3 regions of the Streptomyces sp. NPDC037083 genome follow, and region 3 is predicted to be linked to each of the others. Evidence: riboswitches for the same ligand, from Rfam matches in the RefSeq annotation. Region 3 holds a riboswitch; each other region holds the start of a gene.
The links. Region 3 has a riboswitch for S-adenosylmethionine ahead of ACZ7DE_RS21760 (aminotransferase class V-fold PLP-dependent enzyme). Riboswitches for the same ligand answer to the same signal wherever they lie in the genome.
Positions count from the first base shown of each region.

Region 1: linked by a shared signal. The riboswitch ahead of thrC (threonine synthase) and the one ahead of ACZ7DE_RS21760 (aminotransferase class V-fold PLP-dependent enzyme) in region 3 are both predicted to bind S-adenosylmethionine.
Region 2: linked by a shared signal. The riboswitch ahead of ACZ7DE_RS32205 (putative leader peptide) and the one ahead of ACZ7DE_RS21760 (aminotransferase class V-fold PLP-dependent enzyme) in region 3 are both predicted to bind S-adenosylmethionine.

Region 1 is NZ_JBVJSQ010000005.1:446,827-453,799, forward strand. It holds gene ACZ7DE_RS16805 (MoaD/ThiS family protein) at 1-1, opposite strand, end outside; gene thrC (threonine synthase) at 1-1,299, opposite strand, end outside; SAM riboswitch class I at 1,318-1,483, opposite strand; gene ACZ7DE_RS16815 (glucosyl-3-phosphoglycerate synthase) at 1,650-2,594, shown strand; gene ACZ7DE_RS16820 (alpha,alpha-trehalose-phosphate synthase (UDP-forming)) at 2,724-4,139, shown strand; gene otsB (trehalose-phosphatase) at 4,127-5,005, opposite strand; gene ACZ7DE_RS16830 (DUF3263 domain-containing protein) at 5,035-5,280, opposite strand; gene ACZ7DE_RS16835 (ABC transporter substrate-binding protein) at 5,315-6,604, opposite strand; gene ACZ7DE_RS16840 (ROK family protein) at 6,769-6,973, shown strand, end outside.
Region 2 is NZ_JBVJSQ010000014.1:180,634-187,606, forward strand. It holds gene ACZ7DE_RS32185 (dipeptide ABC transporter ATP-binding protein) at 1-1,019, opposite strand, end outside; gene ACZ7DE_RS32190 (ABC transporter permease) at 1,016-1,933, opposite strand; gene ACZ7DE_RS32195 (ABC transporter permease) at 1,930-2,889, opposite strand; gene ACZ7DE_RS32200 (ABC transporter substrate-binding protein) at 2,893-4,506, opposite strand; gene ACZ7DE_RS32205 (putative leader peptide) at 4,710-4,826, opposite strand; SAM riboswitch class IV at 4,861-4,973, opposite strand; gene ACZ7DE_RS32210 (DUF1684 domain-containing protein) at 5,062-5,886, opposite strand; gene ACZ7DE_RS32215 (LLM class F420-dependent oxidoreductase) at 5,948-6,871, opposite strand; gene ACZ7DE_RS32220 (hypothetical protein) at 6,873-6,973, opposite strand, start outside.
Region 3 is NZ_JBVJSQ010000007.1:442,996-449,968, reverse strand. It holds gene qcrB (cytochrome bc1 complex cytochrome b subunit) at 1-442, shown strand, start outside; gene trpD (anthranilate phosphoribosyltransferase) at 577-1,641, shown strand; SAM riboswitch class IV at 1,717-1,833, shown strand; gene ACZ7DE_RS21760 (aminotransferase class V-fold PLP-dependent enzyme) at 2,000-3,364, shown strand; gene ACZ7DE_RS21755 (Lrp/AsnC family transcriptional regulator) at 3,567-3,848, opposite strand; gene ACZ7DE_RS21750 (rhomboid family intramembrane serine protease) at 3,845-4,579, opposite strand; gene ACZ7DE_RS21745 (hypothetical protein) at 4,764-5,003, shown strand; gene ACZ7DE_RS21740 (NYN domain-containing protein) at 5,070-6,413, shown strand; gene ACZ7DE_RS21735 (C40 family peptidase) at 6,627-6,973, shown strand, end outside.

The sequences.
Region 1 (6,973 bases), on a different contig from region 3:
TGACGCGAGGCCAGCCTCTCGGAAGGAGTCCAGGTTCGGGCGGATGGTCGCGGTCAGGCCGGTGCCGGCCACCGCGTCCAGGGTCTTCAGGCCGTCGCCCGTGTTCAGGACGACGGTGGTCTTCGTCGGGTCCAGCAGCCCGTTCCCGATCAGCTTGCGCGTCACACCCACCGTCACCCCGCCGGCGGTCTCCGCGAAGATGCCCTCGGTCCGCGCCAGCAGCTTGATCGCGTCGACGATCTGCTCGTCGGTGACGTCCTCCACCGCACCGCCGGTGCGACGGGCGATGTCGAGGACGTACGGGCCGTCCGCCGGGTTGCCGATGGCCAGCGACTTGGCGATGGTGTCCGGCTTCTGGGGGCGCACGACGTCGTGCCCGGCCTTGTAGGCGACGGACACCGGGGAGCACCCCTCCGCCTGCGCACCGAAGATCTTGTACGGCCGGTCCTCGACGAGCCCGAGCTTGATCAGCTCCTGCAGACCCTTGTCGATCTTCGTGAGCTGCGAGCCGGAGGCGATCGGCACGACCAGCTGGTCGGGGATCCGCCAGCCGAGCTGCTCGCAGATCTCGTACGCCAGGGTCTTGGAACCCTCCGCGTAGTACGGCCGCAGGTTGACGTTGACGAAGCCCCAGCCCTCGCCCGCCGGGTCGCCGATGAGCTCGGAGCAGAAGCGGTTGACGTCGTCGTAGTTGCCCTCGATGCCGACGAGCTCACCGCCGTACACGGCGGCCATGACGACCTTGCCCTGCTCCAGGTCGTGCGGGATGAACACGCAGGAGCGGAAGCCGGCGCGGGCGGCGGCGGCGCCGACGGCGCCGGCCAGGTTGCCCGTGGAGGAGCAGGAGAGGGTCGTGAAGCCGAAGGCGCGGGCGGCCTCGATGGCCTGGGCGACGACCCGGTCCTTGAAGGAGTGCGTCGGGTTGCCGGAGTCGTCCTTGACGAACAGCTTTCCGGCGTCGACGCCCAGCTCACGGGCGAGGTTGTCGGCCTGGACGAGCTTGGTCCAGCCCGGGTTGATGTTCGGCTTGTCCGCCACGTCGGCCGGGACGGGCAGCAGCGGCGCGTAGCGCCAGATGTTCGCGGGTCCCGCCTCGATGCGCTTGCGGAGCTCCTCCGTCTCGTAGGAGGAGAAGTCGTACGCGATCTCGAGCGGGCCGAAACACTCCTCGCAGGCGAAGACCGGGCCGAGGGGGACGCGGTGACCGCACTCCCGGCAGCTCAGCGCCGCGGCGGGACCGAGGTCCACGGAAGAGGTCGGCGTAGAGTCGGTGGTGCTTGCAACAGTCTGCGCAGCCATGTGAGGCGAGGCCCTTTCTCCTCATCTTCCTCACGACGCATTTCGCCGTGAGACGGATTTGGCACCTTCCCGAGCCGGGAGCCTCGCGGAACGATCATCTGGTGGATCAGTGATCGCTACGAGACCGGCTGGAGGGTTGCCGGGGCTTCATCGGGCCGTATCCCTCTGCCCCTCTGGATGAGCGGTATGAAGTTGTCGACGGCGACCTCGGACATGCGATGGTCATCCGCGTTGTTCAAGACTGTAACCGAAGGCCAGGACAGTTGAGAGAGTCGTCCGAACCGCGAGATGGATCACACGGTCACCTGCCGTGCACCCGGTGTGATCACGACAGTGAGGAGCCGCGGACTGTGCTGGAAGAAGTCGAGCGCTGGCTGGCCACCCGCTCCTGGTCGGTGACCGATCGCCCGCTGCACCGGATCCTGGCCGCGAAACGCGCCACGAACCAGACGGTGTCCGTCGTCCTGCCCGCCCTCAACGAGGAGGAGACGGTCGGCGAGATCGTCGCCGTCATCCGTCACGACCTCATGCACCAGGTCCCGCTCGTCGACGAGATCGTCGTCGTCGACTCGGGATCGACCGACCGCACGTCCGAGGTCGCCGCCGCGGCGGGCGCGCGGGTCGTCCACCGGGACGACATCCTGCCGCGCATACCCGCCGTGCCGGGCAAGGGCGAGGTCCTGTGGCGCTCCCTGCTGGTCACCAGCGGGGACATCGTCTGTTTCATCGACGCCGACCTGAAGGAGTTCTCCTCCGACTTCGTCTCGGGGATCGTCGGACCGCTGCTCACCGACCCGGACGTGGACCTGGTCAAGGGCATGTACGACCGTCCGCTGGGCGGTGCGGCCGGACAGGGCGGACGGGTCACCGAGCTGATGGCCCGCCCCCTGCTCAACATGCACTGGCCGCAGCTGGCCGGATTCGTGCAGCCGCTCGGCGGCGAGTACGCGGCCCGCCGCAGCCTGCTGGAACAGCTGCCCTTCCCCGTCGGCTACGGCGTGGAGCTCGGCATGCTGGTCGACGCCCTGCACCTGGTGGGCCTCGACGCGCTCGCCCAGGTCGACGTCGGGGTGCGCAAGCACCGCCACCAGGACGGCCAGGCCCTGGGCCGGATGGCGGCGGCGATCTACCGCACCGCTCAGCTCCGGCTGGCCCGCGGGCACATGATCCGTCCGGCCCTCACCCAGTTCGAGCGCAGCCCGGACGGCTTCGAGCCGCGTACCTACTCCGTGGACACCGAGGAACGCCCGCCGATGACGGAGATCACGGAGTACGCGACCCGCAAGGTGGCCTGAAGCCCGCGACGGGCCCGGGCCGGCGAGGCGGTCCGGGCCTACGTCGTGGGTCGGCGATCCCGGAAAATGGCGCGGGGGCGTCCCCGTGCGAACGTTTGGGCGTTTCGAGGCCGGGCTAGGTTGAGGCGTATGGCTACCACGCACGAAACGGTCGCTCGGGGCACTGCTCAGGTACTGGTCGCGTCCAACCGCGGCCCGGTCTCCTACGAGCTGCGCGAGGACGGCTCGCTGCACGCGAAACGCGGCGGCGGCGGGCTGGTCTCCGGTCTGTCCGCCATCGGCCCCGAATCGGGCGCCCTCTGGGTGTGCTCGGCGCTCTCCGACGGCGACCGCGAGGCGGTCTCGCGCGGGGTCGGCGAGGAGGGCGTGCGCATGCTGCCCATCCCGGCCGACGTGCACGCCGACGCCTACAACGGCATCGCCAACTCGGTGCTCTGGTTCGTCCACCACCTGCTGTACCAGACCCCGCTGGAACCGGCCTTCGACGCGGAGTTCCGCCGTCAGTGGGCGGCGTACGAGGAGTACAACCGGGCCTTCGCCCAGGCGCTGGCGCAGGAGGCGGCGGACGGCGCCGCCGTCCTCGTCCAGGACTACCACCTGTGCCTGGTCCCCGGGATGCTCCGGGCGCTCCGCCCCGACCTGCGCATCGGCCACTTCTCGCACACGCCGTGGGCGCCGGTGGACTACTTCGGCCTGCTGCCCGACGACATCCGCGAACAGCTGCTGACGGGCATGCTCGGCGCGGACCGCCTGGGCTTCCTCACCCGCCGCTGGGCGGACGCGTTCACCGCCTGCTGCAGCGAGTTCGTCGGCGGCCTGGGCAGGACGCGGGTGGGCGTGCACGGCTTGGGCGCCGACGCGGAGTTCCTGCGGGAGCGCTCGCACCGGCCGGACGTCGACGAGCGGATGACGGCCCTGCGCGAGGAGATCGGCGAGGGCCGCAGGACGATCGTCCGCGTCGACCGCACCGAACTGTCCAAGAACATCGTGCGCGGCCTGCTGGCCTACCGGCAGCTGCTCGACGACCACCCGGAGTGGCGCGAACGGGTGGTCCACGTGGCCTTCGCCTACCCCTCCCGCCAGGACCTGGCCGTCTACCGGGACTACATGACGGAGGTCCAGCGTGTGACGGAGGAGATCAACTCCGCCTACGGCACGCCCGGCTGGACCCCGGTCCTGCTGAACCTCAAGGACGACTTCGCCCGCTCCCTGGCCGCCTACCGGCTGGCCGACGTGGCTCTGGTCAACCCGATCCGCGACGGCATGAACCTGGTCGCCAAGGAGGTCCCGGTCGTCTCCGACGAGGGCTGCGCGCTGGTGCTGTCCCGGGAGGCCGGGGCGTACTGGGAGCTGCGCGACGATGCGATCGTCGTCAACCCGTACGACGTCCTGGAGACCGCGCGCGCCCTGCACGAGGGGCTGGTCATGAAGCCGGAGGAGCGGACCGAACGCACCAAGCGGCTGTCCGCCGCGGCGACCGCGCTGCCCCCGGCCCAGTGGTTCCTCGACCAGCTGAACGCCCTGCGCGAGCCTCAGCCCAGCTGAGCGGCGAGCTTGCGCAACAGCTCCACGACCCCGGCCGGTCCGTCCACGACGAGGTCGGCGCGCTCCGCCAGCTCGCCGACCTCCGTGCTGCCGCTGCACACCAGCAGGCCGGGGACGCCGTCGGCGCGCAGCTTCTCCACGGCGGCGAAGGCCGGGAGGTCGCCGAGGTCGTCGCCGGCGTAGAGGACGGACCCGGCGCCGGTCTCGCGGACGTGCTCGAGCAGGGCCACGCCCTTGTCCATGCCCGGTGGGCGCAGTTCCAGGACCATGCGGCCGGGTTCCACGATCAGGCCGTGCCGGGTCGCGAGGTCGGTGAGGGGGGCGCGCAGGGCGTCGAAGGCGGCCTGGGGGTCGTCGGCGCGGCGGGTGTGGACGGCGACCGCCCGGCCGCCCTTCTCCTCGATCCACACCCCCGGCCGGTTCCCGGCCGCCGCCAGGACCTGCGGGAGCTCGGCGCGGACGGCGGCCACCCCCGGGTGCGGGGCGGGGGCGCTGAGGGCGCCGGTGCGGGCGTCCCAGCGTTCGGCGCCGTAGTGGCCGAGGACGGCGAGGTGCGCCAGTCCGTCGACCCCTGCGAACCCGCCGTGGCGCACGGCGACCTCGGCGGGCCGCCCGGTGACGACGGCCACCGCGGCGACCTTCGGCGCGAGGGCCGCGAGCGCGGGGACGGCGTCGGGGTGCGCCCGGGCGTCCTCGGGGTTCTCGACGATCGGGGCGAGGGTGCCGTCGAAGTCGAGGGCGACGAGGGCGGTCGACGGCCGCCCGAGGATCGCGTCGAGTGCGGCGCGGCCCGCCGCCGTGACGGGGACGGGGAGGGGTCCGGGTGCCGTGGAGTGCGTCTCGTGGTGCGTCTCTTGGGTGCCCATACGGCGACCATAGCCAACGGGCGGTCCGGCTACCGCTCCGCCCGCCGTGCCTCACGCACTCTGCGCAGCCTGTTCACCGTGACCGGGTCGTGGGCCAGCGCCCGGGGGTCGTCGAGCAGGGCGTTGAGGAGCTGGTAGTAGCGGACCGGCGACAGGTCCAGTTCCTCGCGTATCGCCCGTTCCTTCGCGCCGGGTCCGGGGAACCCGCGTCGCTCCAGGGCGAGGACGCCCCGCTCCCGCGCCCCCAGCCCGTCCGCTTCCGCTCGCCGCTCCATGCCCGCACGGTAGCGCCCGCCACCGACATCCGGCTCATTCGCCGGAGGCGCTCTCCAGTGCCACGGCCTTGGTCTCCAGGTCGCCCAGCACGTCGGCCGGGCTGCCGTTCGCGGCCACGGCCCGGCCGATGCGCTTCTTGATCTCCGCGCTGACGTTCGCCCAGGAGGTCCGTCCGACGGGGTAGCTCTCGGAGAGCGGGAGCTCCTGCAGGAACGGCTGGAGGTCGGCGTCCTGCTCGGCCGCGCCCATCACCAGGGAGGCGGAGTTGGTGACCGGCAGCAGGTCGTACTCGCGGGAGAAGTCGAGCACGTTCTCCTCGCTGTAGACGAAGTCGAGGAAGTCGCCGATCTGCTCGCCGTGACCGTTCTGCTTGAAGGCCGTCATCCAGTCGGCGACGCCCAGGGAGGTCTTGCTGGGGCCGTCGAGGCCGGGCATCGGCACCATGCCGAACTTCACGCCCTTGCTCTCGGCCGTCTTCATCAGCGAGGGGTGCCCGTTGAGCATGCCCACGTCGCCGGCGGCGAACGCGGCGAAGGCGGCGGCCCGGTTCAGCTTGCCGGGCGCGGTGGGCCCCGTGAGGCCCTTGCCGACCAGCTCGTCCTTCAGCCAGGTGAAGGTGTCGACGTTCTGGACGGAGTCGAGGCTGTAGCTGCTGACGGTCTGGGTGTAGCCGCCCCCGCCGCTGAGCAGCCACTGCAGGGTCTCGGCCTGCGCCTCCTCGGGGCCGAGGGGCAGCGCGTACGGGTACTTCACGCCGTCGGCCTTGAGCGCCTTCGCGTCCTTGGCGAGTTCGGCCCAGGTGGTCGGCGGGGTGAGGCCGGCCTTCTCGAACAGGGTCTTGTTGTAGAACAGCAGCCTGGTGGAGGAGGCGAACGGCATGCCGTACTGCACGCCGCGCACCTTGCCCGCGTCGGCGAGCCGGGGCACGAAGTCGGCCTCGACGGGGATGGAGACCACGTCGCCGACCTTGTAGAGCTGGTCGGCGGCCGCGTAGTCGGAGTACGCGCCGATCTGCGCCATGTCGGGGGCGTCGCCCGCGTCGACCAGCGCCTTGACCTTGGCGTCGACGTCGTTCCAGGAGTACACGGTCACGTCGACGGTGACGCCCGGGTGGTCCTTCTCGTACGCCTCGACGAGCTTGTCCCAGTACTTCTTCGAGCTGTTGGCGCTGCTGTCGCCGTAGTCGGCGGCGACGAGTCTCAGGGTGACGTCGTCGGAGCCTGCGGTCAGTCCGCAGCCGGCGAGGACCGCCGACATCCCGAGGGCCGACACCCCCGCGATGGTTCCCGCGATGGTTCCTGACTTCCGTGCCCGCCGCTGCACCGCACTGCTCCCAACTGATTGCTCATACCAATGGACCGTTATTCGGATTAAGGTCTACACCACCCATGTGGACTAGACCTCTTTCGGGCCAGCGAGGCGGCACGCTACCCCAAGAGCCGCGAGTGGACTAGACCTCTTGTGGGTCGTGGGGCCACACTGTCCCCGTGAGACATGTCATCGCCCTCGACGTGGGCGGCACCGGGATGAAGGCCGCCCTCGTCGGCGCGGACGGCGCCCTGCTGCACCGGGCCCGCCGGGCCACCGGCCGCGAGCGCGGCCCGGACGCCGTGGTCGCCGCCATCCTCGGCTTCGCCGCCGACCTGCGCGAACACGGCGTCGAGCAGTTCGGCGAGCCCGCCGCCGCAGCCG
Region 2 (6,973 bases), on a different contig from region 3:
GACTTGCCCGAGCCCGACTCGCCGACCAGGGCGAGGGTCTGGCCCCGGGGGAGGGCAAGGCTGACGTCATCGACGGCGCGCAGGGTGCGGGGCGCGTCCCCGGTGCGGGGCAGCCTGAACTCCTTGACCAGGTTGCGGACTTCGATCAGAGGCGCCGTCTGTGCTTCGGGGCTGGAGACCGGGGTGCGGGGCCGGGCGGCGGTCAAGTTCGGGGCACTGGCCAGCAGATGCCGGGTGTAGTCGTCCTGCGGGTCGGCCAGGATGCGGCGGGTGGGGCCCGCCTCGACGACCTTGCCCTGGGACATCACCACCAGCCGCTGTGCCCGGTCGGCGGCGACCCCGAGGTCGTGGGTCACGAGCAGGACCGCGGTGCCCGACTCCTCGGTGAGGCGCTGGAGATGGTCGAGGATGACCCGTTGGACGGTGACGTCGAGCGCGCTGGTGGGCTCGTCGGCGATGATCAGTTCGGGCTGGGCGGCGATGGCGATGGCGATGAGGGCGCGTTGCCGCATGCCGCCGGACAGTTCGTGCGGATACTGCCGGGCCCGGACGGCCGCGTCGGGCAGCCCGGCCCGGTCCAGGACGGCGACAGCCTCGGCGGGGGCCGATCGGCGGGTCGCCAGACCATGGATGCGCAGCACCTCGGCGACCTGGTCGCCGATCCGCTTGACCGGGTTGAGGGAGACGGTCGGGTCCTGGGGGACCAGTCCGATCCGTGCTCCGCGTACCGTGCGCAGTTCCGCCTCCGACAGGGTGGCGAGGTCGTGCCGGCCGAAGCGGACCGTGCCCGCGTCGATACGGCCGTTCGCCGGCAGGAGCCGGGTGACGGCGTGCGCCGTCGTGCTCTTGCCGGAGCCGGACTCGCCGACCACCGCCGTCACCTGTCCCGGCCATACGTCGAGGTCCACGCCCCGGACGGCCTCGACCGTGCCGCCCCGGGTGCGGTACGACACCGACAGGCCGCGTATCTCCAGCAGTGGTGTGGTCACGTCCTCACCGTTCTCACGTTCGTCTGTCATCGCTGCCGGGACCATTCGCCGTCCAGCGCCCGGGCGATGCGGTTGGTGGCCAGCACGGTCGAGGCGATCGCCAGCCCGGGCAGTGCGGTCAGCCACCAGGCGTTGGCGAGGTAGTTGCGGCCGTCAGAGATCAACGTGCCCCACTCCGGGGCGGGCGGGGGAGCGCCGTAGCCGAGGAAGCTCAGGGCGGAGACGGCCAGGATGGAGGCGCCGAAGTCGAGGGTGGCCAGGACGATCACCGGGCCCGCCGCGTTGGGCAGTACGTGCCGGCCGAGCACCGAGTACCACCGGGCCCCGCTCGCGCGCGACGCCTCCACGAACACCGCCTGGCGCACTCGCAGCACTTCCGCGCGCGCCACTCGAGCGAACGCGGCGACGCTTGCGATGCCGACCGCGACCGCCACCTTCACCGTGCCGTAGCCCAGCGCGGTGACCAGAGACAGGGACAGGAACAGCGCGGGGATGGACAGCAGCACGTCGACGAAGCGCATCAGCACGTCGTCCACCCAGCGGCCCACGAATCCGGCGACCACCCCGAGCAACCCGCCGACGGCGAACGCCACCAGTACCGCGATCAGCGTGGCCTTCAGGGACAGCTGGGCGCCATGGACGACCCGCGAGAAAACATCACGGCCCAGCTCGTCGGTGCCGAACCAGTGACTGCCGCTCGGGCTGCGGAAGTTCTGCGACGGCACGCCCTTCAGTGGGTCCTGGGAGGTGAACAGGTCGGGCCAGAACGAGGCCAGTACCACCAGCGCGAGGACGACCACCGACAGCACCAGACCCGGGCGGCGCACCACGAAGCGCAGCAGCCGCCGTACGTCCACGCGGCGTCCGGGCTCCGGCCCCGCCTCGACCGGGCGGGCCAGTCCCAGCGCCGCCTCGGCCGGGTCGTCGACAAGGCTCTGGCTCATGCGAGTGCCGCCCTTCTGCCCGAGGCCACCGCGATCCGCGGGTCGAGGAGCGGATAGACCAGGTCGATGACCAGGTTCGTCGTCACGAAGATCAGCGCCCCGAACACCACCACACCTTGGACCAGCGGGATGTCCTGGGCCGTGACCGCCGCCGCGGTGACGCGGCCGAGGCCGTCGCGCGAGAACACCGTCTCGACGACCACCGAACCGGCGATCAGCTGCCCCACCAGCAGGCCGACGACCGTCAGAGCCGGCAGGCAGGCGTTGCGAAGGGCGTGCCGCAGATGGACCCGCCATCGGTCGGCGCCCTTGGCCCGCGCGGTCTCCACATATGCCTGGTCCAGTGCGGTGAGCAGGCTCTTGGCGAGCACCTGGGCGACCTGCGCGCCGGTCGGCACCGCAAGCGTCAGGGCCGGCAGCACCAGCCCCTCGAGTCCGTCGTTGCCGAACGCGGGGAACCAGTGCAGCCGGAAGGAGAACGTATCGACGAGCAGCAGCCCCACGCAGAACGTCGGGACGGACACCCCCAGCGGCGGCAACGACAGCAGCAGTTGCCGCAGCCAGCGCCGAGCGGTGCAGGTCGCCAGCACCGCAAGCCCACCGCCGAGCAGCACCGCCAACAGCAGAGCGGCACCGGTCAGTTGGAGGGTCTGCGGCAGCGCGTCGGCCAGCGTCGAGGTGACCGGACGGCCAGTGGCGACCGAGTCGCCGAAGTCCCCGCGCACCGCCCGTCCCAGATGGTCGGCGTACTGCACCAGCACCGGCTTGTCGAAGCCGTACTCGTGCCGCAGCGCGGCCAGCCGGGTCGGGTCGACGTCCCCCGAGTCCATCCCGGCACTGGCCATCGCGGTGACCGGGTCACCGGGCAGCCAGTTCAGCACCAGGAACGAAACCGTGTACGCCGCCCACAGCACCCCGACCGCCTGCGCCAGTCGCTTGATCACATAGCGGCGCATGCGCTAGCCGATCCAGGTGTCGTGCAACTGGATGCGGCTGCCCGAGTCGAAGTCGAGGCTGTGCACCTTCTTCGACACGGCCAGCTGGGTCTGGAGTTCCACCACCGGCACGTTGTACGCGTTCTGCACGATCAGCTTCTGCGCCTCGTCCACCAGCTGCTCGCGCTTGGCGGTGTCCGTGGTCGCGGCCTGGCCGGACAGCGCCGTGTCCAGGGAAGTGGCGGGCAGGCGGTAGAAGTTGGCCAGTTGGGTGGAGAAGGAGGTACGCAGGATGTCCGGGTCGGAGCGGGTCACGTTGCTCCACACCAGGTCGAAGTCACCGCCCTGGAGCGTGGTGGCGAACTGGCTGACCTGACCCTGCTTGAGCGCCACGTCGATCCCGACGGCCTTCAACTGCTGCTGGACCAGCTCCAGTGCAGGCTGGTTGGTGGCGGCGTTGGGGAACCAGCCGATGGTCAGGCTCAGCTTCTTGCCGTCCTTGGCGCGTATGCCGTCACTGCCGGCTTTCCAACCGGCCGCTTCCAGGGAGAACTTCGCCTTGGCCGCGTCGAAGGCGAGGTCCGAGGAGAGGTCGGTGTAGTCGGGCGTGGTGTGCGCCAGGACGCTGGTCGCCGGCTGGGTGCCGGTCGGGAACACGGTGTCGGCGATCTGCTTGCGGTCGATGGCCGCCAGGATCGCCTGACGCACCTTCACATCCTTCAGCAGCGGCCGCGAGTTGTTGACGCCGAGCCCGAAGACCACACCGGGGTTGGCCCGGCGCAGCAGGGTGACCTGACCGCCCCCGAGCGCCGCCTCGTTGGCCTTGCCGACGCTGCTGATCGCGTCCACCTGCCCGGACTGGAGGCTGCCGGCCCGCACCCCCGCCTCGGGGACGACCTTGAAGACCAGCTTGTCCAGGTAGGCCTCGCCCTTCTTGGACCACAGCGAGGAGCCCCAGTCGTAGCCGGTGCGCTTGGCCAGAGCGATCGACTGGTTCTGGACGTACTGTTTGAGCACGAACGGCCCCGACCCGATCACACCCTCGCTGCACTTCTGCTGCGGGGTCTTCTTCACGCTCGCCGACGACTCGATGCCCAGCGAGTGGGTCGAAGTCGCCTGGAGGAACTGGGCATTGGGCTCCTTGAAGGTCACCTTGACGGTGAGCGGGTCCACCGCGGTGGTGTTCTTGACGCCGCTGAGATAGCCCTGGGCGAGGACCCCGAGGGCGCCGAGCTTCGGCACCGCGTCGAAGTTGTCCTTGACCACCTGCGCGGTCAGTTGGGAGCCGTCGCTGAAGGTGACGCCCGAGCGCAGATGGAAGGTGAACTCCGTGGCGTCGGCGTTGATGTCCCAGCTCTTGGCGAGCCACGGCACGATCTTGCCGGTCCTGGGGTCCTGGTCCGTCAGGGAGTCCACGGTCTGGCGCACCGAGTAGATGCTCTCGTTGCTGCCGACTTGCTGTGGATCCCCGCAGCCGGCGTCGGAACCCACCGCGAAGGTCAGGGTGCCACCGGACTTCGGCCGGCTGCTTCCGCTACTGGAGTCGTCGCCCGAACCGCAGGCGGTCAGCAGAACACTGGTGGTCAGCAGGGCGGCGAGGGGCGCACGGGGGGCTCTGAAGGCCGGAAGTGCGTTCACGGAGGGTTCTCCTACTCGTGTCACCAGGCGTGGAGGCGCCGTACGAGGCACGACCGTGCATGGGTGTGCGGCCCCGGCCGGTGCAAGACCGGTGGCGGGGAACCGCTGTGCAGACAGGGATCAGGGGGGAGCGGAGGTCAGCCGCAGGCGGGTGCCGTGACGACCGGCGCGTGCCGGACTGCGACCGGCGGCGGAAGGGTCCGTCAGGCCTGACAGAGGCAGCTGGTCGAGCGCTTGAGGTCGATGTGGCGCCGACGCGAGAGCCGGGAGAACACGGTGGCGCCGACGAAGCGGGCGCTGAGGTCACCACCGTGCCGCATGCCGGTCCTCCACATTTCCGGCCCCGGTCACGGGGCCACGCGCTTGCGGGATCGTCGGTGATCCTGCCGGGCTTTCACCTGGAGCACCCCACCGCGTAGGAGGGTTGCCGGTCAGCGAGCCAGGGCTTGACGCTGACACTCAATGCCGTTCGTGATCGTACGGAGGGCTCTTGTCGTCCGTCAATGCCGCAAAGCGACGTCCTGCAAGGGCAGTCGGACAGGTACCGGGACCAGCTCAGGAACCGCCGCGCTCGCGGGGGATCTTCTGGCCGGCCTCGATCGCCACCGGCAGCCGGTTCTCGGCCGGGGGCAGGGGGCAGGTGGCCAGGTCCGTGTAGGCGCACGGCAGGTTCGCGGCGCGGTTGAAGTCCAGGACGACCGTACCGTCGGCGGCGGGCGGCTCCAGGGTCAGGGCCCGGTTGGCGGCGTAGGTGGTGACCCCGGAGGTCGCGTCGGTGAACAGCACCATCAGTCGGCCCGCGCCATGGCCGGGGAACGTGGTCAGCGACAGCTGCTGCCCGTACAGCTCGAACTCCACCCTGCCCGGAGCGTCGTAGACATGCTCAAGACCTTCCACCGCGGCGCCCACGGTGGTCGGCCGGGGCTTGTCGAAGGGGACGTATCGGCCCGTCAAGGCCCAGCGCGGGTCGGGGGCGTAGGCGGGCGTTCCGGTGAAGGCCGTGCGCAGCGGCGCGTCCGGGTGCCGGGGGCGCACGATGTCGTGCCCGCCGCGCCTGGCGACCTCGATGACGGCGTCTCCCCAGACGGCATCGACACTGCCGCGTTCGGGAAGCACGCCGAAGCGGTGTTCACCGTGCACCGACGTTCCGTCGACGATCAGTTCCTCGCCGTCGTCGAGGTCTACGACGACCCCGTCGGGGCCGGTGCGCCACGCACCGGGCGCGTCCGCAAAGCGCTGGGGCCGGTCGTCGAGCCAGTGCAGGCCGGTGATCGCCAGGAACCCGTGCGGGTCGGCGAGCCGGGCCTCCTGGGCGCGATACCACGCCAGCCAGTTCTCGGTGAAGGCGTGGAAGTCGGTCGCGGTGGCCTCGGTGGTCATGGGCTCTCCTTCGTCAAGGGGGTGCAGGGGGCCGGTCGGGCCGTCGGTTCGACCGGTGTGCTCAGCGGGCCAGTTCGCCGAGGAGTCGCCAGGTGCGTCGGCGGTCGGCATCACCCGCGATCTCGGTGCCCGAGAACACGACCTCGGTGGCGCCGGCGTCGCGGTAACGGCGTACCTCGGCCTCGACGGCCTTCTCGTCGCCGATCACGGCCAGGTCGGCGGCCCGCCGGCCGCCGGAGAGTTCGATGACCCGCGCGTAGGACGGGATCTGTTCGTAGAACGCGAGGTTCTCGGTGGCCTTGGCCCGCACTGCGTCCACGTCGTCGGTGACCACGCCGGGCACCAGGGCCACGATCCTGGGCGCGGGGCGGCCGGCGGCCTCGGCTGCGGCGGTCAGGGCGGGCACGATGTGTTCCGCCAGGGCGCGCGGTCCCGCCAGGTAGGGCAGGATCCCGTCCGCCAGCTCACCGCTGACGCGCAGCGCCTGCGGCCCCATCGCGGCGACCAGCAGGGGGACACCGCTCTCGGCACCCGGTACCCGCGCCGGGACCGGGGTGGCCGCGGTGAGCAGCTCACCGCGGAAGTCGGCCGTGCCGGTCTCGGTCAACTGCCGCAGGGCGGTGAGGAACTCTCGCAGCCGGGCGATGGGGCGTTCGAAGGGCAGGCCGAAGCCGGTCTCCGTCAGCAGTTTCGTGCCCAGGGCCAGACCGAGGTGGTAGCGGCCGTGGGTCGCGGCCTGGGCGGTCTGGGCCTGGCTGGAGACCAGCAGCGGGTGGCGGCCGAAGACGGGGATCGCGGAGGTGCCGACCTGCAGTCCGGGCACTTCCCGCCCGACGATCGCCGCGAGCTGGGGTGAGTCCGCGCCGAAGGTCTGCCCGAACCAGGCCGACGTGAGAGCGAACTCCGCTGCCTCTTGGGCCAGTTGTACGGTGGCGTCGACCTGGTTCGGCGCCTCGGACGCGTTGAGCGCTACTCCAACAGTCATGTCAGTCAGAACGGGCGTAGGTCGAACCCGCATTCCGGTCCGTGTGTGACAGCTTCTTGTCAGTCATGTGTATTCGGTCCTGAGTGGAAGGGCCATCCCGGT
Region 3 (6,973 bases):
CGGCGGCAACGACCTGTGGGCCACGCACTTCCACCTGTCGATCAACTCGATCACCTGGTTCGTCCGGATCTTCTTCTTCGTCGGACCGGTCATCGCGTACATCGCCACCAAGCGGATCTGCCTCGGTCTGCAGCGTCGCGACAAGGACAAGGTGCTGCACGGTCGCGAGACCGGCACCATCAAGCGCCTGCCGCACGGTGAGTTCATCGAGATCCACGAGCCGCTCAGCCAGGAGCAGCTGCACACGCTCACCGCGCACGAGCAGTACGAGCCGGCCGCGATCGGCGCCACCGTCGACGAGAACGGCGTCGAGCGCAAGGTCACCGGCAAGGAGAAGCTCCGCGCGAAGATCAGCGGAGCGTACTTCGGCGAGGACCAGCAGATTCCGAAGCCCACCGTCGAGGAGTACAAGGAGATCACGAGCGGCCACGGCCACCACTGATCGCTGAGGCGTCGCCACGCCGCACAAAGGGCCCCGTCCGGTCTTCGGACGGGGCCCTTTGCCGTGCCCGTGGCTGGATAGGGTGGGGGTTCACCCTGTTCCCACGACGGACGACGACACACGCAGGAGCGGCTATGAGCGCTGTGACCCCCGCTGGAGGCGACACCGCGGCGGGCCGTTCCTGGCCCGAGGTGCTGAACGGCCTGCTCTACGGCCAGGACCAGGGCGCCGACGCCACGTTCTGGGCGCTGGACCGGATCATGCGCGGTGAGGCGACCGACGCGCAGATCGCCGGCTTCGTGGTGGCGCTGCGGGCCAAGGGCGAGACCGTCGAGGAGATCAACGGGCTCGTCCGGGCGATGTACGAGCACGCCAACCTGATCGAGGTGCCGGGGCGGACCGTCGACATCGTCGGCACCGGCGGCGACGGCGCGAAGACGGTCAACATCTCCACGATGTCGGCGATCGTCGTCGCGGGCGCGGGCGCCACGGTCGTCAAGCACGGCAACCGGGCCGCGTCCTCCGCGTCCGGCGCCTCGGACGTGCTGGAAAAGCTCGGCGTCAATCTGGAACTGACCCCGCGCCGGGTGGCCGAGGTGGCGCAGGAGGCCGGGATCACCTTCTGCTTCGCGATCAAGTTCCATCCGGCGCTGCGTCATGTGGGCGCGGCGCGCGGCCAGTTGGGCATCCGCACGGTGTTCAACGTGCTCGGCCCGCTGACGAACCCGGCCAAGGTGCGGGCCCAGGCGGTCGGGGTCGCCGACCCCCGCATGGCGCCGGTCGTCGCGGGCGTCTTCGCCGAGCGCGGCAACTCGTCCCTGGTCTTCCGGGGCGACGACGGCCTCGACGAGCTGACCACCACGGCGACCTCCCACGTGTGGGTCGTGCGCGACGGCAAGGTCGCCGAGGAGACCTTCGACCCGCGTGACGTCGGCCTGGACCTGGTCCCGGTGGAGGCCCTGCGCGGCGGCGACCCGTCGTACAACGCGGAGGTCGCCCGCCGCCTGCTGGAGGGCGAGACGGGCCCGGTCCGTGACGCCGTCCTGCTGAACTCGGCGGCCGCGCTCGTGGCGCTCGACCCGGGCGCCGGGACGCTGGCCGAGCAGCTGCGGGCCGGCATGGCCCGGGCCGCCGAGTCGATCGACTCCGGCGCGGCCAAGCGGGCCCTGGAGCGCTGGGTGGCGGCCAGCAACGCCTGACGCCGGCATGACGCGGTCCCGCCATCCGGACACGGGTTGCGGGACCGTGATCACCTCGCGTACGTTTCTGTATCAGGTCATGAGTGACAGTCATGAGGCCCCGGCCGACTGTCCGGCAACCCTCCGTCCGTGGCGGGGTGCCCCGGGTGAAGACCAGGTCGTGGACAGCAAGGTCCACGGCAAGCGCGGACCCCTCGCGAAACCAGGGGTCCTGGGTCGTTCGAGGGAGTCTCCCGTGAGCAAGCGAATGCGCTAGGGCGTAGAGCCCCGCCTCCGCATCCCCCTTTCACCTTCCTCCGTGCCGGAGCCATGTCCGCCCGCACGGCGGTTCCGCCCTGCCTTTCACGGGAGTTCCCCCATGTCCGTCTCCACCGTTGCCGCCGGCCGTACCCTTTGTGCCCCTCTGCCTGTTCTGGGCAGTGATGTCACCGTCCCGCTCGTGACGGGCGGCGAGGTCGCCTACGCGGCCCTCGACTACGCGGCCAGCGCCCCCGCCCTGCAGCGCGTCTGGGACGACGTGGCGGCCTACGCCCCGTACTACGGCAGCGTCCACCGCGGCGCCGGGTACCTCTCGCAGCTCTCCACCGACCTCTTCGAGAACGCCCGCAGGACGGTCGCCGAGTTCCTGGACTGCCGGGCCGACGACCAGCTGATCTTCACCCGCTCGACCACGGACTCCCTCAACCTGCTGGCCAGGGCCCTCCCCGCCGGCTGCCAGGTCTTCGTCTTCGAGACCGAGCACCACGCCTCGCTGCTGCCCTGGCAGAACGCCCGGGTCAGCTACCTCGACGCCCCGCGCACCCCGCGCCAGGCCGTCGAGACGCTCGAGCGGGCCCTCGCCGAGCGCGACCCCCACGGCCCGGCCCTGGTCTGCGTGACCGGCGCCTCGAACGTCACGGGCGAGCTGTGGCCGGTGCGCGAGCTGGCGGCCGCCGCCCACGCGCACGGCGCCCGGATCGTCCTGGACGCGGCACAGCTGGCCCCGCACCACGCGGTCTCCGTGCAGGAGCTCGACGTCGACTGGGTCGCCTTCTCGGGCCACAAGCTGTACGCGCCCTTCGGCTCCGGCGTCCTGGCCGGCCGCGCCGACTGGCTGGCCGAGGCCGCCCCGTACCTCGCGGGCGGCGGCGCCAGCCGCAGGGTCACCCGGCGCGAGGACGGGGGAGTGGACGTGGAGTGGCACGAGAGCGCCGCCCGCCACGAGGCCGGTTCCCCGAACGTGATCGGCGCCTACTCCATCGCCTCGGCCTGCAGGGCGCTGACGGAGGCGGGCTTCGAGAACCTGGTCGCCCGGGAGGAGCACCTGATCGCCGAGGTGCGGGCGGGCCTGGCCGACGTTCCGCAGGTCAGGATCCTGTCCCTGTTCGGCGACGACGCCCCCCGGGTGGGCGTGCTCTCGTTCGTCGTCGAGGGCTGGAACAGCTCCCACTTCGCCGCCGCCCTGTCCGCCGAGTACGGCATCGGCGTCCGCGACGGCCTGTTCTGCGCCCACCCGCTGGTCCGCACCCTCCTGGGCGGCGACCCGCACACCCAGGGCGAGTGCGGCGCTCCGGAGGCGGCCCCGGGGGAGAAGTCCCTCAACGCCATCCGGGTGAGCTTCGGCGCGGGCACGCCCGACGAGCACGTCGAGCGCTTCGTCGCGGCGGTCCGTGAGCTGGTGGCCGAGGGGGCCAAGTGGCAGTACCGCACCGAGGACGGCCGCTGCGTCCCCGCCGTGGGCTGACCTCCGCGGCCGGAGCCCCCGAAGGCGCGGGGAACCGGACGACCGGCCGGCCGCGGCGCGCGCACGCGGGCCGCGGCCGCGCGGAGGCGGAGGCGGGATCGTGCGGCCGGGGCCGACGGGATCGCGCGGGCGCGGGCCGGGGTACCGCGGAGGCGGGGCGGGGCGGTTCTACGAGTCCAGTCCCTCTACGAGTCCAGTACCTCTACGAGTCCAGGCCGATGGCGAACGCGGCTTCCAGGTCGTGCTGCGAGTACGTGCGGAACGCCACGTGGGTGTCCGTCCCCTCGACGCCCGGGATCTTGCTGATGCTGCCGGGGATGACCTCCGCGAGGTCTTCGTGCTGCTTCACCCGCACCATCGCGATGAGGTCGTAGGTCCCCGTCACGGAGAAGACCTCGCTCACGGACTCCAGCGAAGCGATCCGCTCCGCGATCTCGGGGATCCGGTCCACGCTGGTCTTGATGAGGACGATCGCGGTGATCACGGCTGGTTCTCTCCCTCGGGGGCCGGAGCTGGGGCGGGCTTCACTCTACGCGTCCGCCCGAACCGGGCCCATGCGTAGCCGAACCCCAGGCCGAAGCCCACCAGGTGGGCCAGATACGCCACCCCCGGCCCCTGGGAGGCCCGCCCCGCGGCCACCCACTGCAGGGCGGCCCAGAACGGCAGTACGACCCAGGCCGGGAAGCGCAGCGGCAGGAAGAACACAAACGGCAGGAGACTGGTGACCCGCGCGCGGGGAAACAGATACAGAAAGGCGCCGAGGACCGCGGAGATCGCCCCGGAGGCGCCGACCAGGGACTGCGACGACCCGGCGTTGGCGGCGGCGTAGCCCAGCAGGGCCAGGTAGCCGCAGCCGGTGTAGAAGAACGTGAACTCGGCGCGGCCCATCCGGTGCTCGGTCATCGCCCCGAAGACGTAGAGGAAGAGCATGTTGCCCAGCAGATGCACCCAGCTGCCGTGGACGAAGAGGGCGGTCGCCGGGGTCAGCGCGGCCCGGGGAGCGCCCTCGAAGAGCTCCACGGGCACCACGCCCCAGTCCCGGAAGTAGGCGCGCTGCGCCGCGGGCAGGTCGTCGCCCGAGCCGTACGCCGCGTTGAGGCCGGAGGCGGGGCCGATCACGAAGATCAGGCAGCACAGGGCGATCAAGCCGCGGGTCACCGGCGCCGAGGGGTTCCGGAGCGTCCTGCCGACCGGCCCGTTCCAGTTGCTGATCATGGGTACAGAGCATGACGTAACCGGACGCACTAGCCCAGAGCGCCTCGCCGCCCGACGGCCCCCGTGGACGGACGGGCGGCGAGTACCCGCCAGGCCGTAGGGTTACGAGCCACACGCACGGGGGAGCCTCCGGCCCGACCCCGGCACCGGAAAGCACGACACTAGAAGGAAGCGGAAAGTCACGATGACGGTTCCCCTGCCGACCGCCACGACGCGGTGGCGCTGCACGCTCTGCGGCAACCTCACGCGGTTCGACGTGACGCGCTCGTCGAAGGTCGTCGAGTACGTGCACCTCGACCTCGCCGGTGAGCCGAAGGTCGAGGAGCGCGAGGTGGTCAGTGAGACCATCGAGTCGGTGCGGTGCCGTTGGTGCAATGCCGTGGACCAGGTGGAACTCGTGGACCGGCCGGGCGCCGGTTCCTGACGACGGGGGTCCCCCCGCCCGAGCGACGAGGGTGGGGAGGCCTCGCACAGTATTGGGGTGTGACGGATGGTGGAGAGCGCAGGCGGGGGGCCGGGCGACGGCGCCGCCGAGATGCTCGACCGTCCGCTGCCGGACGGCGTGCGGCGCAGGGTCGTCACGATCGTCTCCGACGGCTTCGGCGGACTGACCGTCGGCGAGCTGCCCGTCCAGTTGCGGCAGTACGCGCGCTTCGCCCCCAACCGGCGGGCCAAGTTCGCCGGCAACGCGATGGCGGCCGCGCTGGAGACCGATCCGCTGTTCAGGCAACGCATCGCCGAGAAGTTCAGAGAGGTCCAGCCGGAACTCTCCGGCGCTCTCGACTCCGGCTCGCCGACCCCGGCCGCGGACCCGCTCGACGTGGCGGCCGCGGCCTACGTACTGCGGCCCGTCGGCTGGGTGAAGCTGGTCACCGCGGCCGGCGAGGAGGCCCAGCGGGCGGACGCCGAGCGCGCCGGCGAGGAGAGCCGGGCCGAACTGGAGCGGCTGCGCGAGGAGCTCGAACGGGCCCGGGAGCAGACCCGGACGGACACCGAGCGGCTGCGCGCCGAACTGGACGCGGCGAAGAAGGAGACCGAGTCGCTGCACCGCAAGCTGCGTTCGGCCCTCAGCGACGTCAAACGGGGCGAGGCCGCGCTGCGCAAGGCGCAGGGCGAGATGGAGACCGTTCGCGCGGAGGGGCAGGCGCAGGTGTCGGCCGCCGAGAGCGAGACCCGGCGGCTCAAGGCGCGGCTCGGGGAGGCGGAGGCCGCGCTGGAGGCCACCCGGCGGGCGGCGCGCGAGGGCCGCAGCGTCGAGGACATGCGGGTGCGGCTGCTGCTGGACACCGTGCTCGACGCGGCCCAGGGGCTGCGGCGGGAGCTGGCGCTGCCGCCGGTGTCGGTGCGGCCGGCGGAGACCGTCGACGCGGTCGAACCCGGGCGGATGTCCCCCAAGGACATCGCCGCCCGTGCCCTGTCGGAGCACGATCCGGCCATTCTCGACCAGTTGCTCGCGCTGCCGCAGGCGCATCTCGTCGTCGACGGCTACAACGTCACCAAGACGGGCTATCCGCAGATGCCGTTGGAGAAGCAGCGGCTGCGGCTGCTGGGGCAGCTCTCACAGCTCGCCGCGCAGACCGGCGCCGAGGTCACCTGTGTCTTCGACGGGGCGGAACTGGCCGCCCCGGTGCTGCTCGCGCCGCCGCGCGGGGTGCGGGTGCTGTTCTCCAAGCCGGGCGTCACGGCCGACGAGCTGATCCGTCAGCTGGTGCGGGCGGAGCCGTCCGGCCGGCCGGTCATCGTCGCCTCGACCGACCGTGAGGTGGCCGACGGGGTGGCGAAGGTAGGCGCCCGACCGGTGGCTTCCGCGGTACTTCTGAAGCGCCTGTCCTGAAGGTCGAAGTTCGCAGGTTTAATGACCGAATTGACTGAATCGTCACGCAACGTAGTGTCAATCCCGCATCACAGCATGTGAGTTGCGTGAAAAAACTGCGTTGCGTGATGAGGTTTTTTCTCCTGAGGATTTGAACTGATCACGGCGGGGTCACTAAGGTCTGGTGCTCGAACCTCCACACGGGTGATCACTCAAAAGAAGGAGCCCGTCTCCGTGGCGTCCCATCGTCGACCGAAGCAGCCGAGTCGCACGCGCGTGACCGTGCTGACCACCGCAGCAGCCGCTGCCGTGGCCCTGAGCTCCCAGGCCGCCAACGCGGCGCCCGCCGAGAAGCTCACCAAGGACGAGGTCAAGACCAAGGTCGACAAGCTCTACGAAGAGGCGGAGCAGGCCACCGAGAAGTACAACGGGGCCCAGGAGAAGCAGGAGAAGCTCCAGAAGGAGATCTCCACCATCCAGGACAACGTGGCCCGGGGGCAGTCGGAGCTCAACGAGCTGCGCGACTCCATCGGGCTGGCGGCCGCGGCCCAGTACCGCACCGGCTCCATCGACTCCTCCCT